2 regions of the Acetoanaerobium sticklandii genome follow, and region 2 is predicted to be linked to the other one. Evidence: riboswitches for the same ligand, from Rfam matches in the RefSeq annotation. Region 2 holds a riboswitch; the other holds the start of a gene.
The links. Region 2 has a riboswitch for FMN ahead of CLOST_RS11570 (ECF transporter S component). Riboswitches for the same ligand answer to the same signal wherever they lie in the genome.
Positions count from the first base shown of each region.

Region 1: it holds a riboswitch for FMN, as region 2 does, so the genes downstream of both, ribD (bifunctional diaminohydroxyphosphoribosylaminopyrimidine deaminase/5-amino-6-(5-phosphoribosylamino)uracil reductase RibD) here and CLOST_RS11570 (ECF transporter S component) in region 2, are expected to answer to the same signal.

Region 1 is NC_014614.1:468,189-485,142, reverse strand. Features, by position in the region: gene CLOST_RS02195 (bifunctional 3,4-dihydroxy-2-butanone-4-phosphate synthase/GTP cyclohydrolase II) at 1-631, opposite strand, end outside; gene ribE (riboflavin synthase) at 750-1,427, opposite strand; gene ribD (bifunctional diaminohydroxyphosphoribosylaminopyrimidine deaminase/5-amino-6-(5-phosphoribosylamino)uracil reductase RibD) at 1,507-2,655, opposite strand; FMN riboswitch at 2,864-2,982, opposite strand; gene rfbA (glucose-1-phosphate thymidylyltransferase RfbA) at 3,034-3,897, opposite strand; gene CLOST_RS02175 (CsbD family protein) at 4,069-4,266, shown strand; gene CLOST_RS13410 (methyl-accepting chemotaxis protein) at 4,334-6,565, opposite strand; gene CLOST_RS02165 (methyl-accepting chemotaxis protein) at 6,900-8,972, opposite strand; gene CLOST_RS13405 (diguanylate cyclase) at 9,359-11,368, opposite strand; gene CLOST_RS13400 (HD domain-containing phosphohydrolase) at 11,384-13,042, opposite strand; gene CLOST_RS02150 (DUF4230 domain-containing protein) at 13,214-13,798, opposite strand; gene CLOST_RS13395 (copper amine oxidase N-terminal domain-containing protein) at 13,962-15,602, opposite strand; gene CLOST_RS02140 (polysaccharide biosynthesis protein) at 15,785-16,954, opposite strand, start outside.
Region 2 is NC_014614.1:2,416,382-2,433,335, forward strand. Features, by position in the region: gene gdhA (NADP-specific glutamate dehydrogenase) at 1-556, shown strand, start outside; gene CLOST_RS11525 (FAD-dependent oxidoreductase) at 757-4,344, opposite strand; gene CLOST_RS11530 (NADH-quinone oxidoreductase subunit NuoF) at 4,344-6,074, opposite strand; gene nuoE (NADH-quinone oxidoreductase subunit NuoE) at 6,075-6,602, opposite strand; gene CLOST_RS11540 (redox-sensing transcriptional repressor Rex) at 6,803-7,432, opposite strand; gene abc-f (ribosomal protection-like ABC-F family protein) at 7,849-9,783, shown strand; gene tsaD (tRNA (adenosine(37)-N6)-threonylcarbamoyltransferase complex transferase subunit TsaD) at 9,788-10,807, opposite strand; gene rimI (ribosomal protein S18-alanine N-acetyltransferase) at 10,808-11,269, opposite strand; gene tsaB (tRNA (adenosine(37)-N6)-threonylcarbamoyltransferase complex dimerization subunit type 1 TsaB) at 11,262-11,954, opposite strand; gene tsaE (tRNA (adenosine(37)-N6)-threonylcarbamoyltransferase complex ATPase subunit type 1 TsaE) at 11,951-12,403, opposite strand; gene CLOST_RS11570 (ECF transporter S component) at 12,724-13,329, opposite strand; FMN riboswitch at 13,494-13,611, opposite strand; gene CLOST_RS11575 (Tex family protein) at 13,685-15,838, opposite strand; gene CLOST_RS11580 (flagellar export chaperone FliS) at 15,884-16,372, opposite strand; gene CLOST_RS11585 (flagellin N-terminal helical domain-containing protein) at 16,426-16,954, opposite strand, start outside.

The DNA of each region.
Region 1 (16,954 bases), 770 kb from region 2:
GAGATATAGCTTCACACTTTACAAAAATTTCATTTTTCCTTCTATAGGCTATAAGGTCAGCTATTGTAATTAACTTCAAATTATGTAGCTTTGCAAACTCTATGAGTTCAGGCACTCTAGCCATAGTCCCATCATCATTTAAAATCTCACATATAACCCCTGCAGGCTTTAGTCCTGCTAGTCTTGCAAGATCCACTGCTGCTTCAGTATGGCCTGCTCTTACTAGCACTCCACCATCCTTTGAGCAAAGTGGAAATATGTGTCCAGGGCGAGTGAAATCTTCTCCGCTTACTTCATCATCCATAAGCTTTGTTATAGTTAAAGCTCTTTCGTGTGCGGATATCCCTGTGTGAGTCGTTTTATAATCCACAGACAGAGTAAATGCAGTTTCCTTTGGATCTGTATTGTTGCTCACCATAGCTCCTATCTTAAGCTCATCAAGCCTAGATTTAAGCGTAGGCATGCATACTAGTCCCCTGCCATATTTGACCATGAAGTTAATATCATCACCAGTTGCAAACTCTGCTGCCATAAGCAAATCGCCTTCATTTTCTCTATCCTCATCATCCACTACAACTACCATCTTGCCATTTTTTATATCCTCTATTGCCGATTCTATACTATCAAACATATTATCCCTCCAAAATTCTCAATATCGATGATGCTCTGACTCAAAATGATATATAACTTAGACTTTTAACATATATAAACTTTTAATATCCTTACATTTTTAAATTAATTTATTCTACTTATAAAAATCCATTTGAAGCTAAAAATCCCATATCTAGTTTACTTGGTTTCTCTATATTATCCTCAGTTAAATTTGAACTCAGTATATTTGAATTTGCTACAAAGATTTGAATGTATTTGCCAATCATATCGCATTCTATATTCACCATTTGACCTGGCATTGCTTTTTCTAGAGTAGTCATTTTCTTTGTATGTGGTATCACAGAAACTATAAAGCTTCTCTTCGTAACGCTAGCAACAGTAAGTGATATACCGTCTATAGAAACTGAGCCTTTTTCTATGATGTAAGGCAGTAGATTTTCACTTAGCCCTATTTCAATTAAAACTGCATTTTCATCTGGAGTAATTTTTATGATTTCACCAGTACTGTCTATATGTCCAGAAACCATATGCCCGCCTAGTCTATCTCCTAGCTTTAGTGCTCTTTCCAAATTCACCTTTGAGCCTTTTGTAAGTCTGTGAAGATTCGTTCTTTTTATAGTTTCGGGCATGACATCTGCCGTAAAGTTGTCAGCTGACTTTGATGTGACTGTAAGACAGATTCCATTTACAGCTATACTATCACCTATGTTCGCATCCTCTAGGACTTTGCTTGCCTTGATTGAAACTGAGGTTGATTTGCTACCTGGTCTTATATTTAAAATACTCCCTGTCTCTTCTATTAGTCCTGTGAACATCTTAAGCTCCTTTCCATATTCTAAGCAATTCAGTTAATAGCTTTGAACTAAATATTAAATCACAAACAGTCTAAAGCATTTATTTTATATAACCTTCGACTACAAAATCATTTTCAATATGAGTGAAATTCATAGATTTAAGATTTATGACCTCGCTCATACTGCTTGCTCCATATCCTCCTATAGGAGATTTTGCATTTGTTCCTCCGATAATTTTAGGAGCTATATATGCTCTAATCTTATTTACTAACTTAGCTTCAAGTAATGCTGCGCTAAGCTGTTCTCCTGCTTCAATCAAAATACTGTCCATTCCTAAAAATCCAAGCTCTTTCCAGAGCTCCTCTAAATCCACCTTGCCATCCTTTGATTTTGTCATGATTATTTTGGCTCCGTAATCCTCGAGCTTTCTGAGTTTTCCATCGCTAGCTGCCTCAGTAACTGCTATATAGGTATCTGATTTTGAATCGAGATTTATTATTTTAGCATCAAGACTGATTCTAGCTGCCGAATCCACAACTATTCTATGAGGCTCTCTTCCTTTTGAGTCAATAAGTCTTACATTAAGCGAAGCATCATCAGAGAGTATGGTTCCTATCCCTGTAACAACTGCACTTACACTGCTCCTTAATCTATGCACATCGGTTCTTGATTTCTCGCTAGTAATCCATTTGCTGTCTCCTGTGTGACAAGCTATTTTTCCATCTAGGCTCATGGCGTACTTTAGTATCGTAAAAGGAAGATTCGTAGTCATATAGTGGATGAAGACTTCATTTTGAATCTTTGCCATCTCTTCTAACACGCCTACAGTTATTTCTATATTGCTCTGCTTTAATTTTTCTATTCCGCTTCCAGATACAAGAGGATTGGGGTCAGTAGTCGCAACAACAACTCTAGCTAGCTGATTCTTAATTATTGCCTCCGTGCACGGTGGAGTCTTGCCTTGATGACAGCAAGGCTCTAAGGTAACATACATAGTTGCACTCTTTATATCCTCAGTAGCAGAATTTATTGCTTCAATCTCTGCATGGGATTTTCCAAAAGCAGTGTGATAACCTTCACCTATTACCTTGCCATCTTTTACTATCACTGCTCCGACCAAGGGGTTTGGATTTACATATCCTCTTCCTTTTTCAGCAAGTGAAAGAGCTAGTTTCATAAATTTTTCATCCGATTCGAGCATATCAATAACTCCCATATCTACATCAGTCCTTTCATTTTTACTAATCATTTATTAATATAATATTTATAATTATTTTTAAATACTTAAGAATATATCTTTTCTTATTATTCAATACTCATTCTATTCGCAATAGGAATCTAGCTAATATCAAATTACATTTTCTTATAAATCATGTTTATATATATTAATCTTCATAAAAAAGCTCTGGATATCAAAAAACATCCAGAGCATAATAGACCAAAAAATCTACATATAAAATCATCTTCTCCCATCCAGACTTTACTGTCGGTCTTGGAATTTCACCAAGTCAACCACTTTCGCAGTTCGCGGACTTTTACCGCCGGTCGGGAATTTCACCCTGCCCTGAAGAATATATTAAGTTGTATTATCATCATAAAAATATCACATACAAAATAAAAAGTCAACTTACTTTATTAAGTCCATCAAGTACTGTCCATAATCAGTTTTTTTCATCGGTCTTGCAAGTTTATTTAACTGTTCATCTGAAATATAGCCTTTTTTGTAGGCTATTTCTTCTATGCATGCTATATATAGCCCTTGTCTTTTTTGGATTGCCTCAACAAAATTAGAAGCCTCTAATAGAGATTCATGAGTCCCCGTATCTAGCCAAGCAAGTCCTCTACCCATAATCTCAACCTTTAGGTCTTTATTATTAAGATAATGCTCTATAACTGAAGTTATTTCTAGCTCACCCCGTTTTGAAGGCTTGACATTTTTAGCTATCTGGCTGACTTTATTATCAAAAAAGTATATGCCAGGAACTGCGTATGAAGATTTTGGATGCTCTGGTTTTTCTTCAATTGAGATAGCATTCATATCACTGTCAACTTCTACTACTCCATATGCTCTAGGATCTTTTACATAGCAGCCGAATATAACTGCTCCCGAATCTAAATTAGAGGCATTATGTAAGACATTTACAAGATTTGCTCCATAAAAAATATTATCCCCTAAAATCAAGCACACAGAATCATCTTCTATAAATTCTTCCCCTATAATAAAAGCTTCTGCTAGCCCCTTTGGTTGATTTTGTACAGCATAGGAGAAATCCATCCCTATATCAGAACCATCTCCCAGAAGCTCTTCAAAATCAGAAATGTCTCGTGGCGTTGAAATAATAAGCACCTCTTTAATTCCTGCGAGCATAAGCACTGAAAGAGGATAGTAAATCATTGGTTTGTCATAGACTGGAAGCATCTGTTTTGAAACAGATTTAGTTATAGGATAAAGCCTAGTGCCAGATCCTCCTGCTAATATTATTCCTTTCATGATGTAACCCCTTTCCAAGTTTTATATTAATATATTATCACATTTACAAGTATACGCTTTATTATTATCTACTTGATTATACCGAAATTTTATTTTTTTGTGTAAAAAAACTTATGTAGGGTAGATATAAAATAGAGATAATATATTTTGAAAAATAAAGGAGGCATTACTATGAATTTTGATATGCTAAAAGGTAAATTCAATCAGATACTTGGAGATGCTAAAACAGAGTTTGGTAAATTAACTGACGACGAGCTTAAAATGCTTGAAGGTCAAAGAGATAAATTCATCGGAGTGGTTCAAGAAAAATATGGAATCGCTAAAGAGGAAGCAGAGAAAAAAGTTAATGAGTTTTTGAAAAAATACTAATACCAACTCCACCCATTAAAGAAATCAAAAAAGTCTAGATGCGAATTTGCATCTAGACTTTTTTTGATTAGATTTTAAACTGTGCTACTAACGCTTGAAGCTCTTCTGCAATCTCTGCTAGACTTTCTCCAGAGTTTGCGATTTCCTCAATTGTTGCTGCTTGCTCCTGCATAGAAGCTGATGCCTGCTGAGTTCCTGCCGCATTTTCTTCTGATATAGCAGATAGGTTCTCAGATAGAGATATAATTATATCTTTATTTTGTATCATTAGCTTTGAGGATTCATTTAATTTTTCTATTATGTCATTTACTGAATCTATTGCTCTTGCTATGGCTTCAAATTTTCCTTCAGTGTCTTTTACACTTGAGGTTTGATCCATAATTGTAGTTTGAACCACCTTCATAGTGTCAACTGCACTTTGAGATTTTGCTTTTAGCTCATTAATAACCTCTTTGATATCTGATGTAAAGTTGTTAGATTGTTCTGCGAGCTTTCTGATTTCCTCAGCAACAACAGAGAACCCTCTTCCTGCTTCTCCCGCTCTTGCCGCTTCTATAGCTGCATTTAAGGCTAGAAGATTGGTCTGGTCAGCTATGCTTTGAATCATTGTACTTGCAGTGTCAATTTTTTCTGCACTTTCATTGTTGCTCATTATAATTTCATAAACCTCTTTAGTAGACTTAGTGCTTTGATCAGTCTTTTCTATTAGTGTTTTTAATATATTAAAGCCTTCTTCTTTTTCTTTATCTATAAGAACAGCTGCTTGATTTAAGTCCTTTAGATTCTGAGAATCTTTTTCCATAAGATTGCCCATATCATTAACACTTTGAACAGTATTTTCAGTGTCTTTCGCCTGCTCGCTAGCTCCATTTGCAATTTCTTCTATAGTTCGTGCAACTTCTTCAGATGCATTTGCTGCTTGCTGAGAAGTGGCAGTTAGTTCTTCAGAGGAAGCAGCTACAAGCGAAGATTTATCTATAACCTTTGAAATCATGTCCTTCATGGATGCTTGCATATTGTCTATGGCTTTTGCAATTTCTCCTAGCTCATCATTGTTTGAAAGTAGGCTTTTGTCTATATCATTTGTAAAGTCTCCTTCTGACATGATTGAAATCTGCTTTTTAAGCTTATTTATTACTGCAATTACCTTAGTAATAGTAAAGTATAGTGCTGCTCCAAGCAATAGGAAGATAGCAAGTCCAACACCAATAATCATCATTGTATTTTTAGTTACAGCTTTTTGAACAGAATCAATTGAATATCCTATCTTAACTGCCCCTGCTATATATCCGTTTACATCAACAGGGTATACAACTTCATATACTTCATGAGATTCATAATTTGCTGTAGCAGTATAAATCTTTTTATCTTGAATAGCTGTCTTTGCTCCTATATCATCCACTAGGTAGCCCTCTAGCAGCTCTGGATTGCTGTGAGCTTTCACCTTATATATACTGTCCATATATAGGGCATAGGCTATATTATCGGATTTTGCTATATCTTCAATTATTGCCTGATACCCAAATTTCTGAGTCATAGCATTTATGTCATTAGCAAGAATTCCTACCTGCACCATTCCTCCATTTACGTTATGAACATATCCATACTTATAATAGCTGTTTGTTACAGCACTTTGTCTTATTTCTTCCATGTAATCAGCTAATTTTCCGTCCTTTACAGGAGTAGATATGTGGTCTTCTGGAAAGGTATAGCCTATGCTACTTTCTAGGTTTGAGTAAATTATAGTCCCATTTTGATCCACAAAGTTAATTTCATCAATTCCCATATCCTTTGCTAGCTGGGCTAAAAACTCGTTGCTAATCATTTGCTGACTAGTAATTATTACATTTCCGACCCCTCTTATGGAGTTTTCTAAAAGTCTATTAGCATTGTTGATAGATTGCTGGTTGTCATTGACCCTCTTTACAAATTGCTCAGCTGTAAATACTCCATTATCCTTCATTTGGTCAAACAAACTATCTCTTGTAAGATAAGACGATGCAAAAGCAATAGCTCCTACACCTAGCAGAATCAATACTAGCGGAATAGTTAAAAGCTTTGTTTTTATTGAATTAGATTTATTTTCATTGGATTTTATATTATCACCTGAGTTTTTCTTAAACCTTAGCTTAGCTTTATTTTTTCCTTCTTGCTTATTATCAATTACATCTAATTTTTCTATGTCATTTATTATTTCTGTTGTTTCATCTAACTCATTATTATCAAGATTACTCATATTGTCTGCATTATGTATACTTTCTAGGTTTTCTAGAGCTTTCTTATCATTAAGCTTATCCATTTATTCATCTCCCTTTGTTAAATAATATTTATCTATTTTATATAGATAGGATACCATTTTTACTACAAAAAGTACACGCTAACCTTGAAGTTACTTTATTAAAACAAATATTTTCCAAATGATAATTTTGATATATATAAAAACCATTTTAATTTAATCAGTATATGTAACAAATTATTATTCCTATTTATTTTTTCCAAAAATTTATATACAAAAATAGGCTGAAATAATAAGTTACTACAATATATCAAGGTTCATGATACTCAACCAATAAATTGTAAGCCTTCTTATTACTGTCAGCCTATTTTAATTCATTATTTATTTTGTTTTTTAACTACACTCTAAACTTAGCTACTAGAGACTGCAGCTCTTCAGCTATAGATGCTAGTGATTCTCCTGAGTTTGCTATTTCTTGAATAGTAGCAGACTGCTCTTCCATTGAAGCTGAAGCTTCCTCAGTACCTGCTGCATTTTCTTCTGATATTGCAGATAAGTTTTCAGTAAGAGAAATAATTAAATTCTTGTTTTCCATCAGCTGTACAGATGATGAGTTTAACTTTTCAATTATAGTATTTACTGAATCTATAGCACTCGCAATAGCTTCAAATTTACCTTCTGTATCCTTTACACTTGATGTTTGATCCATAATAGTATTTTGAACTATATTCATAGTGTCTACAGCACTTTGAGACTTAGACTTAAGTTCATTGATTACTTCTTTGATATCAGATGTAAAATTATTAGATTGCTCTGCTAGCTTTCTGATTTCTTCAGCAACAACTGAGAATCCTCTTCCTGCTTCTCCAGCTCTTGCCGCTTCTATAGCTGCATTAAGCGCTAGAAGATTGGTCTGGTCAGCTATGCTTTGAATCATTGTACTTGCAGTGTCAATTTTTTCTGCGCTTTCATTGTTACTCATTATAATCTCATATACTTCTCTTGCTGATTTTGTACTTTCATTAGTCTTATTAATTAGTACGCCAAGTATTTTGAAGCCTTCTTCTTTTTCTTTTTCAATTAGGTTTGCTGCTTCATTCAGTTCTTTTAGATACTTCTCATCTTGCTCCATAAGGTTACCCATGACATTTACATTTTCAGCAGTATTTTCTGTATCCTTAGCTTGGGAATTAGCTCCATTTGCTATTTCTTCTATAGCTCTTGCAACTTCTTCAGATGCCGATGCTGCCTGCTGTGATGTAGCCGTAAGCTCTTCAGACGATGCCGCTACTTGACTAGATTTATCCATTACTTGAGATACAATATGTCTCATAGAATTTTGCATATCACCTATAGCTTCAGCTATATCTCCAATTTCATCGTTGCTCTTAAGTAGCTTTTCATCTATATCATGACTGAAATCTCCATCAGCCATATATCCAACTTGTCCTTTTAAGTTCTTAATAAAATTAAGTACTCTAGTTGTAGTTACAAATAATATAATCCCAAGAAGTAAAATAATTCCAATGCCTATAAGGGCAATCATCATTCTATTTTTAGCTACTGCATCTTGAACATCCTTTACCGAGAAACCGATATTTACTGCTCCAATTACAAAACCGTTTACTTCAACAGGATACACTACATCATAAACATCTACTTTTTCCGCTTCATAATAGAACTCAGACGAAAATACCTCTTTATTTTTTATAGCACTTATTGCACCTTTGTCATCTTTTAAATCTATTCCTATTCTATCTTTATTGCTATGTGCTACAGCTTTATATTCACTATCTATGTAAAGTGCATAAACAATATTCTCATTTGATACTATGTCTTCTACAGCTTTTTGGTATCCGAACTTTTCAGTCATTGCATTGATGTCGTTTGCAAGTAAACCAACTTGAACCATTCCACCATTTGGATTAATTACATATCCATATTTATAATAGTCATCAGTTTCGCTACTTTTTCTTATGTTTTCCATAAGCTCATTTTGCTTACCTGAAAGCATAGGATAAGATATGTGATCAGCTCCAAAATTATAACCCAAGCTGCTTTCTAGATTTGAATAAGTAATATTCCCATTTGCATCGGTGTAGTTGATTTCATCTACGCCCATATCATTTGCTAATTTTATTAAATAATCATTGCTTAGCTGTCCTTGATTAGTAATTACAGTGTTTCCAACACCTCTAATTATTGCTTCTAACATTACATTTGCATTATTTAATGATTGCTGGTTATCAGATACTCTTTTTACAAACTGCTCTGATATAAATATTCCATTCTTTCTCATCTGGTCAAATAAACTTTCTTTTGTGTAATAAGACGATAAAAGACCAATTACAATTACTCCTACCATTATTAGAGCAATAGGCATCATTAGAAGCTTTGTTCTAATAGTCCCTCTTTTACTCGGTTTAGACTTCTGATTATTTCTTGAAGTCGCATTTTTGATAATTTCCATTTACCAATTCTCCTTCCAATTACTTAAGTACAATAAGTTGTTTACCTATTTTGACATGCCTAGATGATGAATTAAACCGTTATCTGTATCTGATAAACGTTTAACTTAAATTTCAAAATAGTAATTATTATTTACCCAATGAAATAGGTATAATTACCCTTAAAAATTATACCATCTTACTAGTTAAAAGTATATCATTTTTGTTGATATTGAATTTAATACAAATTCAGAGTATCTGTTTCTAACAGAAAGACATAAAAATAAATTTATTCAAAAAAATCAGCTATATATAATTACACAGCTGATTTTTAGCGTAACTACAATAAGGCTCTTATGAGCTATCAACAAAATTTGATTTCTTAATCTATAAGTTGATGATTTTTTTATTAGTTATCAATCATATTTATAAATACTTCAGCCACTCTTGAATCAAACTGTGTTCCAGAGCAGTTTTTTAGTTCTTGAATTGCTTCATTTTTTGTAAGGATTTGCCTATATGGTCTCTTGTGAGTCATTACATCATAGGCTTCTACAACTGCAAATATTCTCGCAATAAGTGGTATTTCTTCACCTTTAAGACCTTGAGGGTATCCCTTTCCATCCCAGTGCTCATGATGAGCTAGTATTCCTTTTCCTACATGGGAAAATTTCACAGATGAGCTTACTATCTTAAAGCCAAGCTCTGGATGTCTTTTTATTTTTTCCCACTCATCATGGGTAAGAGGGCCTTCCTTTAGAAGAATTTCCTTATCAAGTCCAGCTTTTCCTATATCATGCAAATCTGATAATAAGACAAGCGCATCTAGATCCTCTTTGTCCAAATTCATTGCATATCCTAATTCCAAACATAGAGCTTTAAGTCTGTCATAATGCTCAAGGCTTTCATATTCATTTTCTAGTATAGCTTTTTTGAATGAGCCTATTACTTTATCATAGGTATATTCGCTTTCATCCATTTTATTTTCATACATCTTTTCTTCGGCGCGTTTAAATAACCTGCTAAAGCTTTCATCTTCATTTATTTTTGTGGCTGCACCAAGAGCAACTAGCGGTCTTATAGGCTCTTCTTTTGAGCTAATAGTTGCTTGCTTTATCTTCGCTAGTATATCTAGACTCTTTTTTGCATCAGTTTCCGGCATGATGATTATCATTTCATCTCCGCCTATTCTGCAAGCTATATGGCTTTCTTCTATATTGCTTTGTATCAGCTTTGCCATTTTTATGATCAGCTTATCTCCAGCTTCATGCCCAAAGGTGTCATTTGTTATCTTTAGGCAATTTAAGTCTGCTAATATGATTGAAAGAGGAAGTGGTTTACTTTGAATTTCCTCTAAAATCTCAGAAAAATAAACTCTATTGTAAAGCCCAGTTAGCTCATCATGATAGGTTTTATAAAGTAGCTCCTGAGTAGAAACCTCTAAGGCCTTAGTTTTTTCTTTGACAGCTTTTTTTAAGCTGGCATTCCAAATAGATATAACTATAATAATAATGCTAAGACCTAAAAGCAGAGTGAGCAAGCCAAACCAGAAATATCTGTTTTCAAACAAATTTTTCCTCTGAAGAGGCATCCACCTTTGCTCTATTTCTTTTCTTTCTTGCTGACTTATTTGAGCTAATCCCTTATTAAAAATAGTGCTCAGCATTGGCCAGTCATTTCTAGTAGCTATAGAAAGACTTGACTCATACGGTGTCTCGACATTTACTACTAGATTTGTTATATTATCTCTTTCTATAGTAGCCGATGCACTCATTATCTCAATAATCATAGCATCAGCCTCACCAAATGCTACCATTCTCATGCCATCACTAGGAGTTTTAACTGTTTTGTATTCAAGCTTTGGAAACCTCTCGTTCAAGAACTCAATAATGTCATAGCCTTCTACTACTAAAATTTCCATGCTTGTATTGGCAAGCTTTTCAAAGGTTAGATTTTCAGAAAAATTCTTTCTAGTTATAATAACATTTGGATTGAGTATATACGGCACAGTAAAATCTAGATACTCGCTTCTCTCTGGGGTTTTAGTTGCCGCAGTAATTCCAGATATTTTTCTTGATTTAGCTTGCTCTATCAGTTCATCCCAGTTATCAAACTCTACCATATTTATTTTGATTCCTAATTTTTTCTCTAGTAGCTTGAAATAATCTGCTGACATACCGACGTATTTATCATTATCCAAAAATTCAACAGGAGGATAATCAGTTGTATATCCAATTTTTATGTCATCTTTATTTTCGTTTAGCCACTTTGTTTCTTCTGCTGTTAAAAATATTTCTTCTTCTGGCTTTTGATTGGAATTAAAGGAATAAATAGTTCCAGCTATCCCTATAACAAAAAGTATTAGTAAAATAGTAATTTTAAATTTATTAGATTTTAAAATGATTAGCCCTCCTCTCAAATTTGATTATTTTACTTAGTTTTTCATATCATCCTCTAGTATTTCTAAAAGTGCAATTACTACCTCTTCGTCTAGCTGAATACCTATGTTTTTTAGAAGTTCTTCTCTTATTTCGGCCTTAGTAAGTATCCTATCTCTGTATACTCTAGCTGATGATATAGAATCATAGGTGTCTGCTACAGCTAAAATTTTGGCCTCTATTCTAATATCCTCACCTTTAAGTCCTTGTGGATAACCTCTTCCATCTATTCTCTCATGATGCTCGAGCATGATATTTGCTGGTTCTTCGAGAAAATCAATTTCTTTAATTATTTCAAAGCCTATTTCAGGATGCTTCTTTATTATTTCGTACTCTGCATCCGTAAGCGGACCTGGCTTATTTAAAATCCTATCACTTATCCCAATTTTCCCTACATCGTGAAGTATGCAGGCAAACCGCAAATCATTTTTTTGCTTGCTTGTCAAATTTAGCTTATCTGCTATTTGAAGCGCAATGTCTCCAACTCTATCGCAATGACCTCTAGTATATTCGTCAGATGCTTCAATTGCATTGGCAAGGACTGTAACCGTTTTAATATAATTTTCATCCCTTTGGGTTAGTAGATTTTCTATATCGTCAAGCATTGAGTTGAAGCTCATAGAAAGTACTGAAAATTCATCATTCGAAGTGACAGTACTTCTGACTTTGAAATCTCCATCGCTGACTTTTTCAGTAGTTAAAATAAGTGACCTAAGGGGTTTTAGTAGATTTCTTGATAGGATAAGCGACATCAAAATTCCAATTATTATTGTTAATAAAACTATAGTTAATATCCTGTCACGAATTAAATTAAGCTCTTCATTTAAATTCGTCTGAGTAAGAGCAACTAGCTTCCAATTATTTATACTGATAGGCACATAGGTAGATACATATTGGATTTTATCTAGAGTAAACAGCTCTTGCTCACCGCTTACAGCTTTCTTAGCGTATATGCTTAAATTTTCTGAAGCATTTTCATTAGATGCCAAAACCTCTAATTTTTCATTTAGTAAAAATATATTGGATTGCTTTGAATAGCTAAGGCCTTCAATTATTTCTGTGAATTTTTCAAGCTCAATATCTAGTCCAATAACTCCCCTGAGTTCATTATCTTTATACACAGCTTTTGAAACAGTCTGAAGTAGCTTACCAGAATTTCCAGCATCTATATAAGGCTCGGTCCAAAAAATTTCCCCATGCTTATCTACTGTGCCTTTATACCAGTCTCTGCTTCTAGCATCGTAATCAAGAGGCATAGTTTCATCAACAGGCGCAATATATATAGAGCCGTCTTCCTCTAAAGCATAATAGAACCAAGTTACATTTTTCATCGATTCAGTTAAACCTAGCCACTTTTCATAAATATTTATAAAATCTTCAGGAATACTTCTTACATAGAGCTTATCATCAGTCTTAGTGTAGTTTATTATCTCTTGATTATTAGCCCATATATTAACTATATATTCCATGTCAAATATGAGCTTCTCGAAATAATACTCATTTATATTTTCTAGTTCAGCCTTATTGTTTCTTTTAATAATATCTATTGCGAGTTTTTCTGAATCCATGTAATTTACATAGCCTAGAAACATACCTGATAGTATAACTAGTGACATCATACTGATGATAACTTTCGTCCTTATGCTTCGAACCATATAGTGCTCCTTTTGTGACAAATTTTATAAGAGTAATTATTAAATTAAAATAATTCTTACAATCTTATCTAAATTTTATCACGTTTTAAGATAGAATAAAAAAATAATATATATCAATATAATCTAATTATTAAACCTTATCTTCCAGAGCATAAACAGACCTATGATTTTTTACTTCCATTTAATCTCAATAGATTCAAAACCATAGGATAAAAATAAGTTTCTAATAATAAGCTTGGTATTTTCTTTTGATTTTTCTATAATTCCACTGTCCAGTGCTTGTTTTTCGATATCCTTTTCAAATAGTTCAAGTGCTTTTAAGGTATCTTCTGTAGTTACCTCGTTAAATAATCCATTCTTTTCATCATAAACCTTATACGACAGTATTTCCTTTGATGTAATCTTTGGATTAGGTAGCTTAATAATCAAGCTCTTTCCAGAAATAGCGATATCTCCTTCATCAATACTGCTAAGATCAACTCCTGCTTTCACTTTGCTTTTTACAGTAAAAATAAAGGATTTTTCAGTGAAAGGTATTTGGAAGTTGTTGAATAGCTTAGCATTTTTAAAATCTATGATTTCATTGAAATACATTTCTACAGTATTTAATTCCGAAATATCCTTTACCTGTTCCAAAACTCCAGACACTGAATACAGCTCTTGCTCGTGAAATTTATTGGTTACAAAAAATGTAACCGAGATAGTTGCTAGTATCACTATCAACATAAGTAGCATTGTTTTATAAATCTTTTTCATTTTTTCTCCTTTTAATAAAATACTAATATATTACTATTATAGTATAAACTAAAGTATCTTGCATCGTTAGAATTATTATTTTAAAAACAACAAGGCACTTAGAACTAAATTCTCAGCTCTAAGTGCCCTTGATTAATCTAATATTATATTTACTAAAGTACTTCTAATTTTTCATTATAGTTACAGTTTTTGTAATATTGTCCCATTTAAGCTCAGCGTCAAATACATCTGCTAGAAAAGCAAGAGGTATAAATGTTCTGCTATTGCTTATAACAGCTTCTGTATCCATTTCTTTTTCTTCGCCATTTATGTTTAGAATCTTACTTCCAATAGTCATAGTAGCTTTTGTATCACCTGACTCTACAGTAACCATTTTTTTGTCTGTATCATAGCTTACTTTTGCATCTAGAGCCACTCCAGCAGCTTTAACTGACATCATAGTTCTGTTATCTTGAATATATGGTGCTACATCAAAAGTCTCTACTCTGTTTATTCCATTTGTAGTTATAATAAAGCTTGGACTTCCAATGATGAACCGACCTACATATTTAGCTTGTCCTTCAGAAGGTTTAGATCCTGTTGCAGTAAATAATACTTCTTCATCTACCTTAATTTGATCTGATTGACCATGATTAAAAATAAGCTCGCCTTTATAATCTCCTAGATACCCAAATTGATCAACAGTTACCTTGATATCATTAATAACTATTTTTGACGCTCTAGTAGATGCTGATTTTACTTCAAATACAAATTTTCCATCTCTATATTCAAAGTTATCAATATCAATATTTCCTTCTGTTACATTAAGCTTTGCATCTGTAAATACTAAACCTTTGTATTCTGGATTTATAGCTATAGTATAAACTCCTTTTAGAAGTGCTCCTCTTTCCATTTCAGTAATTTCTATACCAGCAACATCTTGATCTTGAAATCCAAGACCTATGCTAGTAGCTGTACCTGTCATCATATCTACATTTTTAAGAACTGTTCCAAGTGTAATACTATCCTCTACGCCTCTTCCTTCTAAGTTAAGCACTATATCTCCTTCATATTCTTTTTCAGGAGTGATAGTGAATTTAAGCTCCCATTTACTTTTACCAGGAGTTTTGTCTACATTTAGTTTAACGTAATCTCCATTCATAGTAGATGTTAACTTCTTGTCTCCAGTTAATCTTTTAATTTGTATGCCCTTAGCTTTGTCAATTTCAGCATTTTCAACTTCTAAGTCATATGTTTGTGTATCAACTAAAGAGCCATCTATGAATTCTTCTAGATACACTACTACATCTTTGCTTCCAGGTTTAATAAAGTTAAACTCTGCAATATCAGAGCTTGTCAATTTTGCTCCATAGTCCTTGATTTCAGCAACTACTAATTCTTTATCAGAATCAGCAACATCGCCTCTATAAACTCTAAGAACTAAATCTCCTTTTTCTACGCTACGCTCTATATCAAAATATGGATCTAATACAATTCTGTCTATATTTTTTGTATTTACTAACTTAATAGTTAAATCTCTGCCATCAACATCCGCCATGTTAATTAATCTAGCATTGATTCTTGTGAATTTGTTCCAAGAAACTCCATCAGGCAATCTAAGTGTCAGATTTTGAGTATCCTCCCAAGCATTGTTACTATCTTCCGTAAATGTAACTAAAGCAGCGTGCTGTGCCTCCATATTACCAACCCACACCTTGTCACTTACTCTAACTTTGCTAGCAGGTGTAGCTGCAAATGTTGATTGAAAAGGTATCAGCGTAAGAACAACAGCCATAACTGTAATTAAAGATAAAAGTTTTTTCATTATCCCTTTTCCTCCTTTTTATTTTTAGCCAAAAGGCTTTCTATTTAGTTATACCCTATATACTTTTGAAAATAACTAAAATTGTATTACAATTTTATAACATAAAAAAATGTCCTGAATTATAGGACATTTTACTTTAAACAAAAATTCATAAGAATCATCTATCGTTTCCTTATATCATTTTAAGCTTTTTTCTGTTCTAATTTATCTCTATAGCTTGGTATTAAAAATTTAATTCTTTGCTCTAGCTGAGAATAGTTTCCTTCGAATGTAGATTCTATAATTCCCTCTAAACTTTTTCTAGTGAAGTCATCATCCTTATCAAATGGCTTTCCTACAAAAATCTTTTCATGTTTGGTATCTAATATGCCTTCTTCTGCAAGGAGTAGCTCTTCAAATAATTTTTCTCCTGGTCTAAGCCCAGTAAATTCTATATTTATATCCTCATAAGGCTCAAATCCAGACAGCCTAATTAAATCCTCTGCTAAATCAACTATTTTAACAGGCTCTCCCATATCCAGAATAAATATTTCTCCACCCTTGGCCATAGAGCCCGCTTGAAGCACTAATTGAACTGCTTCTGGAATAGTCATAAAATATCTTATGATGTCAGGATGAGTTACAGTAATAGGTCCACCTTTTTCAATCTGCTTTTTAAATAACGGAATAACACTTCCATTGCTTCCTAGAACATTTCCAAATCTAACTGCTACATACTCAGTTGAATATTTCTTGTTCATATCTTGAATGACTAGCTCAGCAAGTCTTTTACTAGCTCCCATAATATTTGTAGGGTTGACAGCTTTATCAGTTGAAATTAGCACAAATCTTTGAACTTCATATTTCCCAGCTATTTCAGAAATATTCTTAGTTCCTACTGTATTGTTCTTGATAGCTTCAAAAGGGCTATCTTCCATAAGTGGTACATGCTTATGAGCTGCCGCATGAAATACTAGCTGTGGCCTGTATTTCAAAAAAATCTCATCTAGTCTATTTACATCCCTTACAGAGCCTATAAGCACTTTTAGGGGAAGTGTAGGATATTTAGACTTAAGCTCGTTTTGAATATCATATACTGAGTTTTCATATATATCAAATATAATAAGTAATTTTGGTGAAAAACCTGCTATCTGTCTACATAGCTCCGAGCCTATAGAGCCTCCCCCTCCAGTTACTATAACTATTTTGTTTTTTATATCTTCTGCTATTTTAGTATTATCAAGAGCTATAGAATCTCTTCCTAGTAGATCCTCAATATCCACGTCTCTGATTTTTTTGATATCTACTTGTCCGTCTATAAGCTCGTATATCCCTGGAAGAATCTTCATTTTCACACCAGAGTCTTTATATAT
Region 2 (16,954 bases):
TGGATATATATATGATGCAGATGGTATTACTACTGATGAGAAAATCAATTTCATGGTAGAAATGAGAAACTCTGGTAGAGATAAAGTTCAAGATTATGCTGACAAGTTTGGTGTTGAGTTCTTCCCTGGCGAAAAACCATGGGGCAGAAAAGTTGATATCGTTATGCCTTGTGCAACTCAAAATGATATTCACTTAGAGCATGCTAAACTAATCGTTGACAACGGAATCAAATTCCTAGTTGAGGCTGCTAACATGCCTACTACTAATGAGGCTCTTACTTTCCTACAAGAAAAAGGAGTTCTTATCGGACCTGCTAAAGCGGCTAACGCTGGTGGAGTTGCTACTTCAGCTCTAGAAATGTCTCAAAACTCAATGAGATACAACTGGACTGCAGAAGAAGTTGACGCTAAATTACATCAAATCATGATCAACATCCATGACAACGCAGCTAAAGCAGCTGAAGAGTTTGGATTCGGATATAACCTTGTTGCTGGAGCTAACATCGCTGGTTTTGTTAAAGTAGCAGATGCTATGTGTGCACAAGGAGATTATTAATATTTAATTAATTCATAATTGAATTTCAAAAAGCACAGGCGAATTTGCCTGTGCTTTTTATTGTAAATAAATATTAATTTTAGAGTTAAATATCCCTATAAAAAATTTTTCGTAAAAAAGGAGCTGTTTTTAAACAGTCTCCTTTTTTATTTATATAGAAATTCGGTCTTAATTTTGTTGTTTATATAGAAGTTCTTATTTTATAGGTTTTTATTAGCTAAAAAATCGTTAAACAAAGTTCTATGATAATTTGTTTCTACATTTTCAGCATAAAGTATTTCTGATTGAGGCAAGCTGTATTTAGCTTGTGCTTCAAGCATCGCTCTACTGTATAGCTGAGGTGATTCGTTGATAGGCCAGAATACAGGTTTATCAAGATTTTCTAGTAATCCATGATATCCTGAAATTTCAAGACTTAAATCTCTTGTAATTTCATCTACACTAGCATACTTGCAGTTTGTGCTATAGGTATTCATAAGTCTCTTTAGAACTTCCCAGTTTGATAAACCAGTTGCTGGTTTTATAGCAGCTGATACTCTTTGGATTCTTCTTTCTGCAGAAGTTATAGTTCCATCAGATTCCACCATAACAGCCGCAGGGATTACCACATCAGCTATTTTAGCTAGATCAGTCATATGAGTATCATGAACCATAAGGAACTCTACTGCTGAAATTTCTTCAGGACTGATATTTTCCCCAAATACCATAAGCCCTTTTATTGAATTGTCTTTAACAAGTGCAAGCTTTGCTTCGCTGTCAATACTAATACCCATATCCACAAGACCTTGGCTGTTTGCGTATGGTCTAAGCTTTATAAAGCCTTCTCTTGCAGAACCAATGTGTCCAGATAGCATTACTATTGCAGAAATCAATCTTTCTGCATCAGCTGTAACATGAACACTGTCATATACTATCATAGCTTTCTTAGCTTTTAGGTACATAGAAGCTATCTCAGCAGCCTCATCTGATACAACTACCTTATCAAGATATGCTTTTAGCTCTTCCATTCCCTGTGCATTTATAGCATTTTGGCTGTTATCAGCTAGGTACTTAGCAATTTGCTTTAACATTTCAAAGCTACTGTCAGTGATTATACTCTTTTGAGCCCAATCATCCAGTTTATTTTTAGCATTATTTACATGAATTAAGTGAGCGCCTTTACCTACTGCTTCTTTAATCTTAAGTGCTGCTATGGTGTAATCTCTTTCGAAATCTCCACCTATAGCCATGATAAAGTTAGTATTAGATAGCTCTTCTATTAGATTTGGAGATGCATCATATGACAGGCTGTCTTTTAAGCCACTTCTTTTAGCTCCAAAAGAGAATATCTGCTCAGTTCCAAGTATTTCTTTTGCGAATTTCTTAGCCATGAAAATTTCTTCATTTGTATATCTTCCACTGATGCTAAGTCCCATAGAGTTAGCTCCATATAGTAGTGATATACTTTGAGCTCTTCTAGCTACATAAAGTATAGCTTCTTCGAAAGTAGTTTCTACCAATTCACCATTTTGTCTTATAAGTGGCTTAGTAATTCTTCCTTCGCCTAGATAAGAAGCAAATCCAAAACGACCTTTTGAACAAAGCAGTCCGTTGTTTACACTTTCTTCTCTAGTAGGAAGAGATCTAAGAAGTAAGCTTCCTCTACTTTCTAAATCTAGGTTACAGCCTACTGAGCACGCTGAGCACGCTGAATTTGTATGAGTTGTTCTAACAGGAACTGGCTTGTGTACAGGAACTCTTTCCATTAGAGCACCAGTAGGACAAACGCTGATACACTGTCCACAAGAGATACAATCAGTTTCTCTTAAGTTCTTTTCAAGAGCTGGCTTAACTATAGTGTCAAAGCCTCTGCTTACTAGTCCAAGAGCTGTGTTATCCATTACCTCATCACAAATACGAACACATTGTCCGCAAAGGATACATTTATTAGGGTCACGCTTGATAAATGGATGGTTGTCTTCATCCAAACGCTTGTGCATTTCTCCCGCAAATCTTTCAGGCTTAACATCGTATTCCTGAGAATGACGGATTAAATCACATTCAAAGTAATCGTGGCATCCGCACTCTAGACATCTAGTAGCCTCAGTTATAGCTTCTTGCTCAGTAAAGCCATGCACCACTTCTTCAAAGTTGTTTCTTCTAAGCTCAGGAGCCTCGTGTCCCATATGAGTTCTGCCTTGTCTTACTACCTCTGGGAAGCTGTCAGCTGTTATATCATCTCTTTTTACAAAGAACGGTTCTTTGTGAGGAATAAGGTTTCCTTTTAAGTATGAATCCATTACTCTAGCTGCGTATTTTCCATCAGCTATAGCCTGAATAGCAATAGCTGCTCCTTTATTAGTAGCATCTCCACCTGCAAATACTCCCTCTAGGTTAGTCATGAAGGTTTCAGGGTCGCTTACTATATTTCCACCTTTATTAAGCTCTAGCTCTTCAAAGCCGTCGCCTTTTAATCTTTGACCTATGGACATGATTACTGAATCTACATCTAGGATTTCTTCTTCGCCTTCTACAGGAACGACTTTCTTACGTCCGTCTGCTCCTCCTCCAACTACTTCCATCTTTTGAAGTCTGATTTGCTTCACTCTGCCATTTTCATCTCCGATGAACTCTATTGGGTTAAGAAGGAATTTGAATGTGATACCCTCTTCTTCAGCTTCTACTATCTCAACGTCAACTGCAGGCATATCCTCTTTAGTTCTTCTATATATTACATAAACTTCTTTAGCACCTAGTCTTATTGAAGTTCTTGCAGCATCCATAGCTGTATTTCCGCCGCCAATAACTGCAATTCTATCTCCTGTTTTGATAGGTGTGTTTATTGCGAAGTTAGTAAGGAATTTAATTCCTCCTATAACTCCATCTAAATCCTGACCTGGACAATCCAGCTTTGTACTTGTCCATGCACCTATACCTACATAAACTGCATCATATTTTTCTCTTAAGTAAGAAAGAGATACATCTTTGCCTATACGAACATTAGGCTTAAGCTCTACTCCCATGTTTCTTATGATATCTATCTCTGATAATAGCACTTCTTTTGGAAGACGATATAGAGGGATACCGTATTTTAGCATACCTCCAAACTCAGGCATTGCTTCGTAAATAGTTACGCTGTGGCCTTGAGATCTAAGATAGTAAGCAGCAGATAGACCACTTGGTCCCCCGCCTATTATAGCGATAGACTTACCTGTATCTGGTTTTATCTCAGGCATAAATGGCTCATCTTTAGCCAAATCTATATCAGCCGCAAAATATTTTAGCCAAGCTATAGATACAGAGTCATCTACTATGCCTCTTCTGCATGCTGTCTGGCATGGATGAGGACAAACTCTTCCTATACTTGCAGGAAGTGGCAGCTCTTTTTTTATGAGCTTGATTGCTTCTTCATACTGCTTGTTTGCGATAAGCCCAACATAACCTTGTACGTCAACATGTCCAGGACATCCATGAGTACATGGAGCTTTACAGTCTCCAGTATGGTCTGAAAGTAAAAGCTCTAAAGTAGTAGTTCTACTTTCTACTATTCTAGGAGTACTAGTTCTAATTACCATGCCATCTGCTATTTCAGTTGAGCATGAACGAACAAGTCTAGGATTTCCTTCAACTTCTACTACACAGATTCCACAGGAACCATAGTTTTTAATTTTTTCATCGTGGCACAATGTAGGGATTTCTATTTGATTTTGCTTAGCAACCTCTAGAATTGTGTGCCCAGGATAGGTTTTTATTTCTCTCCCATCTATATTAACTCTGATATGAGGCATATTCTCATTCCTTTCGCTCATTAGTTAACGCTGATTGCGTCAAATTTACATTTTTGGTAACACTGTCCACACTTAATACAAGCATCTTGATTGATTAGATGAGGCTCTTTTCTTTCACCAGAAATACAAGATACAGGACAGGCTTTAGCACACACTGTACACCCTACGCATTTTTCAGGATCAATCACATATTTGATTAATGCACTGCACTGTTTTGCTGTACATGTTTTATTATATATATGGTCTTCATATTCATTTCTAAAGTATTTGATAGTTGTAAGAACTGGATTTGGTGCTGTTTGTCCGAGTCCGCATAAAGAACCGTCCTTAACCTTGTAGCTCAGTTCTTCAAGTAGCTCTATATCGCCTTCTCTACCTTCACCTGCTGTGATTCTCTCAAGAATCTCAAGCATACGCTTTGTTCCGAGTCTGCAGTAAGTACATTTACCGCAAGATTCTTTGCAAGTAAAATCAAGGAAAAATCTAGCCATATCAACCATACAAGTAGTATCATCCATTACAACCATTCCACCAGAACCTACTATAGCTCCAGTTTTAGTAATTGATTCATAATCTACTTTTGTGTCTATAAGCTCTGCAGGCACACATCCACCAGATGGTCCCCCTAGCTGTACTGCTTTAAATGGTCTGTCTCCTACGATTCCTCCACCTACTCCATAGATAATCTCTTTTAGAGATATTCCCATAGGAACCTCAACAAGTCCACCTTTTTTAACCTTACCAGTAAGAGCAAATACCTTTGTTCCTCTACTTGTTTCTATTCCATACTTTGCAAACGCTTCCCCACCGTTTTTAATAATCCAAGGTACGTTAGCAAAAGTCTCAACGTTGTTTATATTTGTAGGTAGCTGCCAGTAACCCTTTTGAGCTGGGAATGGCGGCTTAAGTCTAGGCATTCCTCTTTCGCCCTCAAGTGATGCAATAAGAGCTGTTTCCTCACCACATACGAAAGCTCCTGCACCTGCTTTTATTCTTAGACTGAAGTTTCTTCCAGGTATTCCAAAGATATTTTCTCCTAAAAAGCCTCTTTCAGTTGCATCCTCTATGGCTTTTTGAAGTCTTAGAATTGCTAAAGGATATTCTGCACGCACGTAAACAATGCCTTCATCCGCTCCTATCGCAAATCCGCAAATCATCATACCCTCTATTAGGTTATGTGGATCTCCCTCAAGTACAGAGCGGTCCATAAATGCTCCTGGATCTCCTTCATCGGCATTACAAACTACGTATTTCTTTTGTCCAGCTGATTTTTTAGCCGCATCCCATTTAAACCACGTAGGAAACCCTGCTCCTCCACGGCCTCTAAGTCCTGATTTTTTTATTTCATCTATTACTGCATCTTGAGATTTAGATTCGTAGCAATTTTTTATAGCTTCATACCCACCGATGTTTATGTAATCGTCGATGGATTCTGGATTAATAACTCCGCAGTTTCTAAGCACTACTCTCGGCTGCTTTTCTAATCCTTCAGAATCTATTTCACTGATCATCTTATCAGCAAAATTTTTATAGTCTTCTAATATAGGGCGTACATCTTCAGGCATCACCTTTACAAATCTGTACATCTCGCCATTGTCATGAATCTCCATGATTGGCTCTAGGTGACACATACCTATACATCCAGTGATTTCATATTCGAACTGTATGTCTTTGATTTGCTCTAGCTCATCCATTACTTTGTGAGCTCCTGCTGCAAAACCACAGCTCCCTGCACCAACAAGAACCTTCATTTATTTACCCTCCATTTCGCTTTGGGCTTCTTTTCTTAAATTTCTAAGAACCTCTACTGTCTTTTCTGGAGTAAGCTTAGCATAAGTTTCCCCGTTAATCATCATAACAGGAGCCAAGCTACAGCATCCTAGACAGGCCACGTTAGTAAATGTAAATATTTTATCCAGGGTCGTTTCACCTTCTGTTATTCCAAGTTCTTCGCATATAGCTTTTTCTATTGTACTTGCACCGTTAACGTGACAAGCCGTTCCTTGACATAGCAAAATAAGATTTTTACCGACTGGATTCATTCTAAACTGCGTGTAAAAAGTTGCCACTCCGTAAAGCTTGGCTTCTTTCATACCGGTTTTTTGAGCAATATATGTAAGTGACTCTGACGGAATATAACCATATTCTTCCTGAACACCTTGAAGTATTGTTATAGTCGCGCCTTTAATCTTACCATATTTCTCGATAATCGGATCTATAAGGCTTAGATCCACTAGCTCACGTACTTCTTCTACCTTATTGCTGCAATTGCATGCCATATCGACACCTCACTTACTATAAATTAAATACGGTATATCTAGCTTTAGTATATCATATTTAACCATGATTGCTATATAGAATTTCTATAGGAAAATTAAAATTTAAGTTAAGTTATTTAAGTGATTATAATTATCATTGTATACAATACACAGCATAAAAAAAGGACTCAAATGAGTCCTTTTTTTATTTTAATAGTATGTTACATTAAACCATCGTTCAGCATATATGATAGCACATATAAACTTTCTGATAAATTTACTTCTTCTACCTTGATATTCTCTGGCACAGTGATGTCCATAGGTGCAAAATTCCAAATACCTTTGATGCCGTACTCGATTAATTTGTTGGCAGATTCTTGAGCTTTTTCTTTAGGAGTACAAATCACTGCTATAGTGATGTCTTCCTTCTTAATAAACTCTTCCATTTTTTCTACATCCATTACTTCTAGGTCTTGGATTTTGATTCCTACTAATCTAGGGTTGATGTCAAATAAGGCTTTTACTTTAAAGCCAGATCTTCTAAAGCCACTGTAATTAGCAAGAGCCTGTCCTAAGTTTCCTGCTCCTAAAATTATTGTGTTGTAAGATTTATCAAGTCCCAAAATTTTGCTTAGCTCATTATATAGCTCTTCTACATTGTAGCCGTATCCTTGTTGTCCAAAACCTCCAAAGTTATTAAGATCTTGCCTGATTTGCGAAGCTGTAAACCCTATAATTTCACTAAGCTCCTTAGATGAAATTCTGTACACTTCCTTATCCAAAAGATCAGCCAAATATCTGTGATATTTAGGCAGTCTCCTAATAACAGCCATTGATACTTTTTTAGACATTTATTTTTCCTCCATATCGATATGAACTTTCTGTTATTTTGTTACAATTATAAAGATTTAACATAACTTTGTCAATTTCATTTACTTATGACTCTCAGTGATGACTTCTTACTATATAAACCGGCCATATGATATAATATTGCTTGATACTAGAGTTATTACCCTGTAAAATAGTATCGTTAACGTTAAAACGAAAACTTTTTACAAAATAAATATACTACTTGATAAAACGTACAATAAGACCTTCACTCATTAAGGGGATAATGAGTTTCTGGAACCTGATTGTGTTTACAATAAAAAGTTATTATTTTCAATAATCTGATAACTATTTATAAATATATATTTTATAAAGTGTATAAATATTAGTAGCAATTGATAATATTTTATCACAAATTGAAAGGTTTAGGTTAAATTTTATGATATCTATAGCAATGAATAATATAAAAAAGAGCTTTGGGGTCGATGTCATACTAGAGGATATCTCGTTTACAATAAATGAAGGCGAACGAGTGGCACTAGTAGGGTCAAACGGCACAGGAAAAACCACCCTCTTTAAAATCATAACCAAGGAAGTAGATTATGACTTAGGAGATATTTTTTATGCAAAGGATTTGTCCATTGGATATCTCTCTCAGCATGTGGATATAGAAAACGACAACACTTTAATAGAAGAAGTGCTTACGGTTTTTGAAGAGGTTATGCTTCTAGAAAAGGAAATCAGAGTGCTAGAGCACGACATAGCTGAAGCTGGTTCTTTAGAAGACCACGATAAGCTAGACAGACTTATGAAGCAGTACACAAAGAAAACCGATGAGTTTACAAAAATTAACGGCTATGCATATAATTCAGAAGCAAAAGGCATACTTATCGGCTTAGGCTTTAAAGAAGAGGATTTAAGCAAAAAGGTAAGAATGCTTTCAGGAGGAGAAAAAACTAGAGTAATGCTAGGAAAGCTACTTCTAAAAAAGCCTGATATACTACTGCTTGATGAGCCAACAAACCACCTAGACACCGATTCTGTGCAGTGGCTAGAGGCTTTTCTACGTCAATATAGAGGAACTATCTTCGTGATATCCCATGACAGATATTTCCTAGACCAGCTTACAAATAGAACCTTTGAGCTTTTTAACAAGTCTATTCGAGTATATAATGGCAACTATTCCTATTATGTTTCGCAAAGAGAAATCCAAGCTGAGCTAGATGAAAAAGCCTACGAAGAAAATCTAGCCGAGAGAAAACGCCAACAAGAAGTAATAGACCAGCTAAAGGCTTTTGGAAGAGAAAAACAAGTAAAACGTGCTAGAAGTAGAGAAAAGCTTCTTGATAAAATGGATGTAGTAGAAAAGCCAAACTACATGAAAAAACGAGCTAAGATTACTTTTGAGCCTTCAGTTAAAAGCGGTAAGGATGTATTAAAAGCAAGAGGCTTAAGTAAGTCATACGGAGAAAGATGTCTATTTCAAAACGTGGATTTGGATATATACAGAGGAGAAAAAATTGCACTCATCGGAGCCAATGGAGCTGGAAAATCAACTTTATTTAATATACTTCTTGGAGTAGACAAAAGCTTTGATGGAGATATAGATTTTGGAACCAATGTGTATCCAGTTTATTTTGACCAGGAAAGAGATGATTTACAGCCTGATAAAACTGTGCTTGAAGAAGTGTGGTCTACCTATCCTAACTTTACAGAAACAAAAGTAAGAAATATGCTAGGAGCTTTCCTGTTTACAGGAGACGAGGTATACAAGCTAATAGGAACCTTGAGCGGAGGCGAAAAAGCTAGGATTTCGCTGCTTAAGCTCATGCTTTCAGATTCAAACTTTTTATTTCTAGACGAGCCTACAAACCATCTTGATATAGAATCTAAAGAAGTTCTTGAGGATGCTATCACTAACTATGAAGGAACTGTGTTTGTAATCTCCCACGATAGATATTTTTTAAATAAGGTACCTGATCAAATCCTAGTATTAGAAGACCAGAGCGTAAAAAGCTATCTAGGCAACTACGATTACTATATCGAAAAACGTGCAGCTGAAAAAGCTGCTCTAGAATTTGCTAATCAAAGCGAGGATACTACTACCAAAACTCAGCTTAAAATCCAGCGCAAGAAGGATAAGGAAAAAGAAAAAGAAGAGAAAAAACTAAAAAAACAAATCACAGAAACTGAAGAAGCTATTCATAATACTGAGCTAGAAATCGAAAATCTAAATGAACTGCTTTGCCTTGAGGAAATATATTCAAATCCAGAAAAAGTCAAAGAAGTGACAGAGCAAAAATCAGACAAAGAAAAAATCCTGCATGAGCTTATGAGCACTTGGGAAATGCTACTCGAAGCCCAGCAGGATTAAATATCTATTTGTCGCCTAGCCTAAGTCCTGGCTTTGCGTTTAAATCTAGAGAAGAAGTATAACCATTAACATATTCATAATATCCTGCACTGCCTATCATAGCAGCATTGTCAGTGCAAAGCATAAGAGGTGGATAATAAAAATCTATCTCTTCTTTTTTGCACATAGTTTCTAACCTCTCTCTTAGAGCGCTGTTTGCAGACACTCCTCCAGCTATGGCAGCTTGCTTTAGCCCATGCTCCTTACAAGCACGAATGAGCTTTGCTGATAGCACTTCTATTACAGCTTCTTGAAAGGATGCCGCAACATCAGCTTCATTTATAGGCTCAGCTTTCATTTTCATACCATTTAGATAATTTAGCACTGCTGACTTTAATCCAGAAAAACTAAAATCATAGGAGCCTTCCTCTAGGTAGGTACGTGGAAAGCTAATAGCATGAGGATTTCCTTCTTTTGCAAGCTTGTCTATTAATGGTCCTCCAGGGTAGCCTAGCCCTATTGCCCTTGCTACCTTATCATAGGCCTCTCCAGCCGCATCATCTCTTGTCCTTCCAAGTATTTCATATTTGCCATAATCAGCGACCTTTACAAGATGAGTATGTCCCCCAGATACCACAAGGCAAATAAATGGTGGCTCTAGCTTTTCATGAGCGATGTAATTGGCCGCTATATGCCCCTCTATATGATGGACTCCTACCAGTGGGATGTCTAAGGCATAGGCTAGAGCCTTTGCACTTGCTAGACCCACTAAAAGTGCTCCCACAAGCCCTGGTCCATAGGTTACACTTATGATATCCAAATCTCTAAAGCTAACCCCTGCAGTATCAAGAGCTTCCTTTATCACTGGATTTATATCTTGAACATGGTTACGAGAAGCAACCTCAGGTACTACGCCCCCAAATTTTTTGTGTATATCAATTTGACTCATTATAATATTTGATTTTACTTCTCTGCCATTTTTAAGCACAGCAGCTGAGGTTTCATCACAGCTAGTCTCTATAGCAAGACTCAGTATATCCTTCATTTAACCTAACTCCTTCATAGACTTCCACATGATAATCGCATCTTCCTTGTTATCTTGATAGTATTCCTTACGAATACCTGCTATCTTAAATCCGTATTTGGCATATAAATTCTTGGCAGTTTCATTAGATGCTCTGACTTCCAATGTCATCTCAGCTATATCTATTTCCCTAGCCTTTTCAATCAAAGCCTCTACTATCATATTTCCAAGTTTTTTTCCTCTATACTCAGGATGAACAGCAATATTCGTGATATGGGCTTCATCTAGCACCTTCCAAAGTCCCCCAAAGGCAACTACCTTTGAAATTTCCTCGTCTACTATTACTTTGTAATATGCCAGATTATTTTTTAGCTCATCTACAAAAGCCTTTTTGCTCCAAGTATCTGTAAACGATAAAGTTTCGACTTCATAAACTCCATCTACATTATCCTTATTCATATCGTAAATCTTAAAATCACCCATTGTTTACCTCTTTGCTCATACGCTCTTCAAATTGAATCTCTGCTTGAGATTTTCTTAGGTAGACAGGAACTGCAAAACCAGTCTTTCCAAGTAAATAGTCCCTCTGTGCTAGCTCACATACGCTAGATGCTCTTACATACCTTACTGCTCTTTTTGCTTTTTTTACATTGAGTGGTAGCTCTTCATTTATAAAAACAGCATCTCCTAGTAGTAGCACTTTATCATAGGATTCCAGCTTTTTAATTAGATCTTCCTTTTCAAGTACATCTTCAGCTTCTAAAGCCTTAAGCTCTGAATTTTCAAATCTATATGCATTAAAATAGAACCTATCTCTTTGAGCATCGAAAGTCGATACTATTGTGTAAGCTGTCTCTCCTGCTGTATATGCCATAGACTCTAGACTAGATATCCCAACTACTGGAATATCTAGAGCCATAGCCATAGCATTTGCCGCGGCTACACCTATTCTAATTCCTGTAAATGAGCCAGGCCCCACGCTTACCCCTATAAGGTCTATGTCTGACATCTTAAGCTCTAAATGAGAAAGCAAGCTGTCTAAAAGCGGCATCATCTGCTCAGAATGAGTCAGCTTGTGATTTAAAGTAAACTCACCCTTTAATAAATCATCGTCCATCACCGCAACAGATAAGGACGATGATGAAGTATCTATTCCTAATATCTTCACTCCTCAATCAGCTCCTTTACTAAATCCTCATACCTTGCTCCATGAGGTGTAAGTCTCATGTTTCTGCCCTCTTTTTCCGTATATAGAAGCTCTATATCTAGCCTTTCCTTTGGAAGAATGCTCTCAATTAAATTTGCCCATTCTATGATGCAGACTCCTCCTCTAGCTAGATATTCATCAAAGCCTATGTAATACATTTCCTCTTCATCAGCTATTCTGTACACATCAAAATGAAATAGTGGAAGCTTTCCTTCATATTCCTGAACTATAGTAAAGGTAGGACTGGTTATATAGTCTTCTATCCCCATTCCTCTCGCTATAGATTGAGTCATCATAGTCTTTCCAGCGCCCAAATCTCCAGTTAAAGCTAAAACATCATTGGGCTTTAGAAGCTTTCCTATCTTTTCACCTATATATTTAGTCATTTGCTCATCTATTAAATAAATCATATCTTCTCCTAGTTTTCAAAAATCAAACATATTAAACCTTAACCTTAGTATTATAACAAAAATAGGCAAAAAATAACATCCACTCTCTTTATAATTAATTTTAGTAAGCCAGAATATACTTAAAACCTAGTTTTTATAACCAATTTTTTACACAATAAAAGCTCTTCTTAATTTAGACTATGGAGAGTAGATAACTAGTCTTAATAAAAAGAGCTGTTGGTGCAAATATAAAGTTTAAAAATAATAACCTTGTCTATAGTTTAATCAACTACTAAATCTATTGATTCTGTGATTAATAGCTTTATTAATCCAGTAGCTGCTTATCTTTTCTTTAAAATCGGCGTAACCTTTTTATAAAGTAAGGCAGTAACAACTGATATTACTATACCTTTGAAGATATTAAACGGAATTACTCCGTAAAGCACTAGAGTTAATTTATCGTGGATTGCTGAGTTTACAACTGTTCCTAGGTTGATAATAACATCTATCGGCATGATATTTGAGTAAAAAGGAATGATTAGGAAATAGTTTGAAAGTGCTCCCACCATAGCCATAACTATAGTTCCTGCTATACTTCCGATTATTGCACCTTTTTTACTTCTCATAGCATGGTATATACTGCTTGAAACTAATACAAATGAGCCTCCAACTATAAAGTTAGATATCTCTCCTACTCCGCCTGTGCTGTTATCAAACATAAAGTGTAGAATGTTTTTAATCAGCTGAATCATTATTCCTGCTACTGGACCTAGAGCAAATCCACCAATAACTGATGGGATATCTGCAAAATCAATCTTTAAAAAAGCTGGAAATATAGGTAGTGGTAGATTCATAAACATTAGTATAAAAGACATTACTCCAAGTATAGAAATCTTTACCATGTTAGATGTACTGATAGCTTGCTTTTTTGTTACTGCTTTTTCCATTATAATTCCTCCTAAAAAATATAAGTAAGATATAATTAAGAAGATAAGTCTCTGCCTATACGCAACCACATATTGCAAATAATGTCAGAAACCCTTTTACTATTTAAAATTAAAAAAGCCTGGAAATAAAATTATCTCCAGGCTTACTAATAGCGTAATAAATAGCTTATCTTCTCCCATCCAGACTTTACTGTCGGTCTTGGAATCTCACCAAGTCAACTGCCTATGCAGCTCGCGGACTTTACCGCCGGTCGGGAATTTCACCCTGCCCTGAAGAAATATTAAGTTGTATATTTATAGTATACCTATTTGCTCTATAATTGTCAATGATAATCATTAGTCAAACTTAATCTTATTAAGCTTTTTTCATGGAAAGTGATACCTTGCCTCTTTGTCTATCTATATCAATTACTCTGACCTCAACTACATCTCCTACAGACACAACCTCCATAGGATTTTTCACATATTTGTCAGATAGCTGGGATATGTGAACTAGACCATCGTTTTTGATACCGATATCCACAAAGGCTCCAAAATCTACTACATTACGAACTGTACCTTGAAGTATCATTCCTATTTCTAAATCCTCTAGCTTTAAAATATCAGATCTAAGTATAGGCGCCATTGCTCCCTCATCTCTGATATCACGCCCAGGCTTAGAAAGCTCTTTTACTATATCTCTAAGTGTAGGAAGTCCTATTTCCAGCTCCTGCGCTATATCTCTTAGGCTTAGCTCTTCTACTTTTGAAGTAAACTCAGTTTTTTCTGGATACTGAGCATCCTCTTTAGATATGCCCATCTTTTCAAGTAAGGCATAAGCCGCCTTGTAAGATTCTGGATGCACTCCAGTTCTATCTAGAACCTCGCCAGATTCCTTTACTCTTAAAAAGCCTGCACACTGCTCGTATGCAGCAGGGCCTAATCTTGCAACCTTAAGCAATTGCTTTCTAGTAGAAAACTTTCCATTTTCATCCCTGTATTTTATGATATTTTTAGCTATCGTTTTATTTATACCAGCTACATATGAAAGAATAGCATAAGATGCTGTGTTCAAATCTACGCCTACACGGTTTACACTGTCCTCTACTATTCCAGTAAGCACTTCTGAAAGTCTCTTTTGATTTACATCGTGCTGATACTGGCCTACGCCTATATGCTCTGGGTCTATTTTTACTAGCTCTGATAGAGGGTCTTGCAATCTTCTTGCTATAGATACAGCTCCACGAATTGATACGTTAAGCTCTGGAAGCTCTTCCTCTCCTAGTGCAGATGCTGAGTAAACTGATGCTCCAGCTTCACTTACTATTATAAAGCTTACTTTTCTTGAGCTTTCTTTTACTATATCAGCAACTATAGCTTCAGATTCCCTAGATGCTGTTCCATTACCTATCGCAATTATATCTATATTGTGTTTATCAATTAACTTAAGTATTTCTTTCTTAGTTTCCGCTACTTTATTTTGTGGCACTGTAGGATACACTGTTGTGGTATCTAGAACCTTCCCTGTCTCATCAACTACAGCTATCTTACAGCCAGTACGGTAAGCCGGATCCCAGCCAAGTACAGTTTTTCCATAAAGTGGAGACTGCATAAGAAGGTTTCTAAGATTCTCGCCAAAAACAGCAATAGCTCTCTCTTCTGCCATCTCTGTTATGCTAGTTCTTAGCTCTCTTTCTAGAGAGGGAAGCATCAATCTATTTAAGCTATCCTTTATAGTATCTGCCATGACAGCTTTATGGATATCAGATTTTATGTAAGCTCTTTCTGATACCTCAGTTATCTTTTCTAGAGGATAGTTTAACTTAACTTTTAAGATATCTTCTTTTTCACCACGGTTCACTGCAAGTACTCTGTGGGCTGGCATCTTACTGCATAGCTCAGAGTATTCATGATACATTTTGTATACTAGGAAGTCTTCTTTTTCTTCACTTCCTTTTTTAGCAGATGCTTCAAGTACCGCTTCCTTAAATACTATAGCTCTAAGCTTCTTTTTTAGCTCAAAATCGTCAGCAATAGTCTCAGCAACTATATCCATAGCTCCTGCTATTGCATCATCTATACTAGCTACACCTTTTTCTTCATCTAGGAAACTTTCTGCTTCTTTATATACATCCTTTTGTCCTAGAATCAAAATTTCACTAAGAGGCTCAAGACCTTTTTCCCTAGCAACAGTGGCTCTAGTTCTCTTTTTCTGCTTAAATGGTGCATAAATATCTTCGACTTCTTGAAGAGTAGTTGCTAACTCTAGAGATTTTTGTAGCTCTTCAGTTAGTTTCCCTTGCTCTTCGATTAGTCTTTCTACCTGCTCTTTACGCTCGGTGAGATTCTTTAGATATTTAAGTCTCTCATCAAATTGTCTAAGAACAGTATCAGTCATTTCACCTGTTTGTTCTTTCCTATATCTGGCTATAAAAGGAATCGTCTTTCCTTCGTCTATAAGAGCAAGTGTGTTTTCTACCTGAAAAGGCTTAAGATTAAACTCTTGCTGCAATATTTTAACTATATCCATAACTGGCTCCTTTTGCGACAGATGCTAGATTTGCTCTTAAATTTTTTAGCCCTTTTCCCAATCCTTAGAATCTGAATAGACAGAAACATCGCTCTTTCCATAAGTCATACCCGTATATACAGAGGCTTTTTCAGATTTAGATTGGTTACTTTGCACTTTTTGTGATTCTAATTCCATTAGCTTTAGAGATAGCTCTCTCCAGCCATCTCTAAGAGGAATAATTATCTTTATAGCTTCATCAATCGCAGCTATATTATACCTCATAACTCCGTCTGTCATCAACTTGTTGATATAAAGATAAAGCTGCTTTGTAGTAAGAGACACCTCATCTTCCTCTATTCCAAGCGTTGCCGTAAGATGAGCTAGAATCTCTCTGTTATGGTCTACTTTTTCATTCAATATGTCTTTTTCTTTTAAATTTATAGCTTCTTTTGCATCCTGAAGATTTTCAATAAGTGCTTCATATGCCAAAGCAACCATTTGTTCGCCTGAATAGGTAGCTATTTTTACCGCCAGTTCATCTTTATATGACATTAAAACTTACCTCCAGTTTACTATCACATTTTAATATATCTTAAATTAATTCATTAAGCATTAAGAAGCTTTAACATCATCTGTGGCTGCTGATTCGCTTGAGAAAGCATAGCCGTTCCCGCTTGCTGAAGTATATTGAACTTAGTAAACTCGGACATTTCAAGTGCCATATCAGTATCGAGAATTCTAGAACGAGCTCCAGTCAAGTTCTCAGCAGTGTTATCAAGGTTTGCAATAGTTTTTTCTAATCTGTTTTGGTATGCTCCAAGCTTAGAACGCTGATCAGATATTTTTGAAATTGCGGCCTCTAGCGTAATAATAGCATTATTAGCTGTAGTATTTGAATCAACTTGTATAAGCACTGTAGCTGCAGAAGTTCTTAAATTTAGTTCTTCAGCATTCATTTTATACAAATCTATAGCTACCATCTGATTGGCATTCGCTCCATTTTGAATTAATACTTGCATTCCTGTAAATGGCACAGCCGTTGATGTGATGCTTAGATTTCCATTAAATAAATTAATACCGTTAAACTCAGTATTATTTCCAATTCTATCAATTTCCTGAATAAGCTGATCTATT